Regions from separate parts of the Staphylococcus pseudintermedius genome, predicted to be linked through region 2. Evidence: riboswitches for the same ligand, from Rfam matches in the RefSeq annotation. Region 2 holds a riboswitch; the other holds the start of a gene.
The links. Region 2 has a riboswitch for lysine ahead of P3U61_RS05420 (amino acid permease). Riboswitches for the same ligand answer to the same signal wherever they lie in the genome.

Region 1: it holds a riboswitch for lysine, as region 2 does, so the genes downstream of both, P3U61_RS06785 (aspartate-semialdehyde dehydrogenase) here and P3U61_RS05420 (amino acid permease) in region 2, are expected to answer to the same signal.

What each region holds. Positions count from the first base shown of each region.
Region 1 is NZ_CP120150.1:1,412,840-1,416,055, forward strand. It holds gene dapB (4-hydroxy-tetrahydrodipicolinate reductase) at 1-88, opposite strand, end outside; gene dapA (4-hydroxy-tetrahydrodipicolinate synthase) at 85-963, opposite strand; gene P3U61_RS06785 (aspartate-semialdehyde dehydrogenase) at 967-1,953, opposite strand; lysine riboswitch at 2,158-2,337, opposite strand; gene P3U61_RS06790 (ABC-F family ATP-binding cassette domain-containing protein) at 2,594-3,216, opposite strand, start outside.
Region 2 is NZ_CP120150.1:1,147,163-1,150,378, reverse strand. It holds gene P3U61_RS05420 (amino acid permease) at 1-1,256, opposite strand, end outside; lysine riboswitch at 1,392-1,563, opposite strand; gene thrS (threonine--tRNA ligase) at 1,624-3,216, opposite strand, start outside.

The sequences.
Region 1 (3,216 bases), 270 kb from region 2:
TGACGCCTACAATATTATGACCGTTCGCTTCAGCTAATCGCGCGACACGTTGGTTCATTGCGCCATATCCAATTAATAAAATTTTCATGTCTGAACACCTGCTTTAAATTGATGGTAAACTGCTTTTAACTGTTGTTGCTCTTCATTATTCAGTGGTACTAAAGGCAATCGCACCTCATATTGCCCAAAGCCTTCTAACGCTGCCAAATATTTGATTGGAATAGGATTAATATCGACACTCATCGCATCAAGAAGGGTGGCAATCGGTTCAAAGCGCGCTACTCGATCCTTCACATTTGTATAAATTTGTTGGAATTCATTCGGGATGACATTCGCAACGACCGAAATGACACCATGACCACCTTGTTCATAATATGACACAATATTATCATCGTTGCCACTATACAATGCGAACTTGTCTGTATCTAAGCGTTGTTGAAGTTCTGCTAAATAATTAAAATCATTAGTCGCGTCTTTTAACGCAACGATATATGGATTCTCACTTAAACGAACGACTGTATCCACTTCGATTGTTGAGTTTGTTCTTGATGGCACATTATAAAGGACTACAGGCAGTTCTGTCGCATTCGCAATGGCTTCAAAATGGGCAACTAAACCACGCTGACTCGTTTTTAAGTAATACGGTGTGATGAGCATAATCGCATCTGCACCTAATGCCTTTGCACGTAATGACGCTTCAATTGATTTTTGCGTGTTATTCGTCCCAGTTCCTACAATAATAGGGACACGTTGTGCATTTTCTTCTATTACTGTTGTTAAAATACGATCCTTTTCTTCATCTGTCAAAGTTGGATTTTCAGCCGTCGTGCCATTAACCACGATGGATTGAATATGATTGTCGATTAAAAAATGAACTTGTCTTTTGATCGCTTCATAATCCACTTCACCGTTCGAAAAAGGGGTGATTAAAGCGACGCCTGTGCCTTCAAAAATATGTGACATAATTTATGCTCCTTTCAATTGAAGTACCTGTTCTAACACTTGGACTGCATTAAGCGCAGCACCTTTTAATAAATTGTCTGAAGTGACCCAAATGTGGAATGTATTGTCTAACGAATCGTCTTTACGAATGCGTCCGACAAACACTTCATCACGACCTGTTGAATGAATCGCCATTGGATATTCATTTTTGGCTGGGTTATCTACGAGGACAACACGCGCATCTTGTTCAAAAAGCGCTTGTATAGCTTCCACTGTTGCCGGTTGGTCTAACGTCACATTCATATGAACGCTATGACTATCTTGTACCGGTACACGTACACAAGTTGCTGTGACATTTAAAGTCGGCTCATTTAAAATCTTTCTTGTTTCGTCAATCATTTTTTGTTCTTCTTTTGTATAACCATCATCCAAAAAGACATCAATATGAGGTAGTACGTTGTTATAAATCGGATGTGGATAAGCTTGAGGCGCCACACCTTTTGGACCGTCTTCTAAGTCTTTTTTACCTTTCATACCTGACCCCGATACAGCTTGATAAGTCGTGTATGCCACACGTTTTAACCCATATTTTTCTTGCAATGGTTTCAGTGGTACGACCGATTGAATCGTTGAACAGTTTGGGTTAGCAATAATACCTCTTTTAAAAGTAGGGGCGTTAACTTCAGGTACGACAAGGTCAACGTCTTCCGTCATGCGCCATTGACTTGAATTATCAATAATGATGGCACCGTGTGATTCAAACAGTGGGGCAAAATGAGCACTCGTACCGCCACCTGCACTCATTAAGACGTAATCAAAATCACCATCCGTCGCTTCATCTGTCAATTCTTGCACGATATACGTCTGACCTTGAAACGTGACTTCTTGACCTGCTGAACGTGCTGAAGAAAAAAGCACGAGTTCATCAAAAGCAATACCTTTACGATCAAGTGTTTCTAAAATCTTTGTTCCTACTAATCCTGTTGCACCTACAACTGCTAATTTTGTCATTCCACTTCACTCCATTTTTTCAATTCACAAATATTGTAATGTTCTTAAAATTTAGATAATAATTGAACTATTGGTAGTACAGATTGGCACTTGATGTTGATTACTAGAGCACTTGTTGAAGAGGGCAAATATCACTGATATCCAGACCGCTTCAAAAATGATAAATAAAAAACAAGCTCGGCGTGCGAACTTGTCAACTCTATATACAAGTGATGCACTCCATTATTGTAACAATAATGACAGATTCTTAGCTCTTAACCAGAGAATCCAACAAACAAGTACCTGCAATACTGTTCGTTTCGGCATCTCACCCTTTCGATATACAATGTTTGCAGACATGACTTCAATATATCTACTTATGATCGATGCGCCTCATCAATAACTATTCAATTATTATGGATACCATTATACATAGAAAGTCATCATGTGTAAACAGAAAATGCTGAAAATTTTAAAATACATCAAAAATTTCAGCATTCTTTTAGGTTCAATTGTTGACCTTTTTATAAGTAACGTGATGTAGAATTAAGTTTGAAAAGACTATTATCTTAAGTCAGTATATGCAATGGGGGAGACCTACATATGCATCCGATTTACTCAAAAAAACGAGATGACATCATATCATCCCGTTAAATAATGATTATGCTTTAGATTTCAAAATACCTTTTTCCTCTAAGTAGGCCTCGTAAGAAATTTCTTTCGATAAACCACCAGGCACATCTAAATCAATGACACGATTCGCAATAGTGTTAATAAACTCAAAGTCATGCGATGTGAAAATCATAGACCCTTTAAATGATTTCAAACCTTCATTGACAGATGTAATACTTTCCAAATCTAAATGGTTTGTTGGCTCATCTAATAACAATACGTTCGCACTAGAAAGCATCATTTTACTTAACATACAACGTACTTTCTCACCACCGGAAAGAACGCTTGCTTTTTTCTTCACTTCTTCACCACTGAATAACATACGTCCTAAGAAACCACGTAAAAATGTCTCAGTTTGTTCATTTTCTGGCGCATATTGTCTTAACCAATCGACTAAGTTCATATCAACGCCTTCAAAATACGCTGAGTTATCTTTAGGGAAGTAGCTTTGTGATGTTGTCACACCCCATTTATAGCTGCCTTCATCCGGTTCCATCTCGCCCGCTAAAATTTTAAGTAGTGTTGTTTTTGCGATTTCACTTTCGCCCATTAAAACCGCTTTGTCATTTGGGTTCATCGTGAATGACAATGAATCTAACACTTTTTCACCGT
Region 2 (3,216 bases):
CACTTCGCTTGATACTTTAATTTTTGAACATCGTAATTTTGTGCCGCAAACGCTTTTCGGAAACGATAATGACTGACCGCAATACCTACCCATGCGATAAAGCCTGTCAGACCACTCGCTGCAACAATATATTCGTACGCATCGCCACTGACATGTTGTAATACAAAAATCAACACAACAATCAGCGCTGTAGATAACATCGACAAGATTGGTGTGCCGTTTTTATTTGTACGACTAAATGCTTTAGATGCGAGTCCGTCTTTCCCCATCGAATACAGCATACGTGTGCTTGCATACATCCCAGAGTTACCCGCCGATAATACAGATGTTAAAATTACGGCATTCATAAATGAGGCAGCAAACGCGAGTCCTGCATTTTTAAAGACGAGTGTAAATGGAGAAGTTGCAATGTCATCCCCACCGCCCATTAAGGCAGAAGAATTGTAAGGAATAAGCATCCCGATAATGAAGATTGCTAAAATATAAAAGAGTAAAATTCTCCAGAACACTTGCTTAATTGCTTTCGGTACGGCACGCTGAGGATTTTCAGACTCACCTGCAGTAATCCCCACTAACTCAGTACCTTGGAACGAGAACCCAGCGACTAAGAACACGCCGAACACAACGAGTAAACTACCACCAAAACCGTCACCTAAGATTGGTGCGTCACCAGTTGTAAATGTATCAAAGCCCACTGCTTGACCGCCCATAATTCCTAAAATTGTCAATAAACCTACAATAATAAAGACAATCACCGTCGCCACTTTGATGAATGCGAACCAATATTCACTTTCACCATATACTTTGACAGACAAGGCATTAAGGCTAAAAATAATCACCATGAAGATACAACTCCATGCCCAAGCAGGTAAAAATTGTAAGGGGGCCCAATATTGGATGACTTGAGCAGCAATCGTAACGTCGGCCGCTACTGTAATGACCCAGTTAAACCAATAGTTCCATCCTAAAGCAAAACCTAAAGACGGATCGACAAAACGCGTGGCATATGTGCTAAACGAACCCGTAACAGGTAGATACGTCGCCATTTCCCCTAGTGATGTCATTAAAAAGAACACCATCACACCGATTATCGCATAGCCTAAAAGTGCACCTAAAGGCCCTGCATCATGAATAGCGCCTCCAGATGTCATAAACAGTCCAGTTCCAATCGCACCACCAATCGCGATCATCGAAATATGACGGTCTTTAAGATGGCGTTGAACTGCGTGTTGATTTTCTGTTTTTTCATTACTCATTTTCTTAATCCTTTCCTAATTGCTTAGAGGTTAAGACAAATTGTGTGAAGCTCGTTAAATATCAAATCATTCAACCTAGTAAAAAATAAAAGCAGTGATGACATCTATGTTGATGCCACCGCTGCTCATTATTTATGAATCGGTAGCACATCACATTTGTGACAGTCTAGCGCCTTTCGAACACTAGCCCAACGAGAAATGGCGATGGTCCATTTCCGTTTCGGCAACTTTACCTTTCACATGTTGGGGCTTTGTACCATCATACAACCCAACCGCTACTCATCAAAGTTGCGCCTCTAACTCAATCAAATCGTATTATAAATTGTTTCATTTATTACTATACATGATAGTCGTGCACCTATCAACATTATCTTTGTTTTTTCAAACGAATTTCATCGACTAAGTCCCAAATGAATGTATCTTTTTCAACAGTTTTTTGGTCTTTTGAACCGTATTGACGGACATTGACTTCATTGTTTTCAAGTTCTTTATCCCCGACAACAAGTTGATATGGGATCTTCTTCATTTGCGCTTCACGGATTTTATAACCCATTTTTTCATTACGGTCATCAATATGCACACGGACACCTTGAGATTTTAATTCGTCGTGAATTTGACGTGCGTAATCGTAATGCAAGTCGTTGTTAACTGGAATAATCTCAACTTGTTGTGGTGCTAACCAAGTTGGGAACGCCCCTTTTGTTTCTTCTGTTAAAAAGGCTACGAAACGTTCCATCGTAGAAACCACACCACGGTGAATGACGACTGGTCGATGATGTTCGCCATCTTTACCAATGTAAGTAAGTTCGAACTTTTTCGGTAATAAGAAGTCAAGTTGCGCTGTCGACAATGTCTCTTCTTTACCCATCGCCGTTTTCACTTGAACATCTAATTTAGGACCGTAGAACGCCGCTTCACCAATCGCTTCTTCATACGGTAAGTTCATTTCATCTACTGCTTCTTTTAACATCGCTTCAGCAGTGTTCCACATGTCATCATCGTCATAATATTTTTCTTTATCCGCTTTATCACGATAACTTAAACGGAATTTGTAATCCTCAAAACCAAAGTCTTCATATACATCCAAAATCATTTGAACGACACGCTTGAACTCTTCTTTAATTTGGTCTGGTCGCACGAAGATATGCGCATCGTTTAAAGTCATCCCACGCACACGCTGTAATCCTGATACAGCACCACTTGCTTCATAACGGTGCATTGTACCAAGTTCCGCAATACGAATTGGCAACTCACGATATGAATGGGGCTTGTTAGCATAAATCATCATATGGTGTGGGCAGTTCATCGGTCTCAGTACCATCGCTTCATCCGCATCCAGTTGCATTGGCGGGAACATGTCTTCTTGGTAATGATCCCAGTGCCCTGATGTTTTGTACAAATCGACATTAGCCATCACAGGTGTATAGACGTGGTCATAGCCGAGGCTAATTTCTTTGTCTACGATATAACGTTCGATTTCACGGCGGATTGTTGCACCATTTGGTAGCCATAAAGGTAAACCTGCGCCGACAAGTTGATTGTTTGTGAAGAGCTCCATTTCTTTACCGATGCGGCGGTGGTCACGCTCTTTACGCTCTTCTAACAATTGAAGATGTGCTTTTAGGTCTTTCTTGTCGAAAAATGCTGTACCATAAATACGTTGCAACATTTTATTATTACTGTCACCACGCCAATACGCACCAGCAGTTGATAACAATTTGAACGCCTTAATTTTCGATGTACTTGGGACGTGTACGCCTCGACATAAATCAGTGAATTCACCCTGACTGTACAATGTCACTTGTTCGTCTTGTGGAATCGCCTCAATTAATTCCAATTTATATGGATCGTTTGCAAAAAATGCCTTCGCTTCATCTCTTGAAACAACTTGACGCTCGACTTTATGATTTTCTTCAATAATTTGTTTCATAGTCTTTTCAATTTTCTCGAAATCATCACT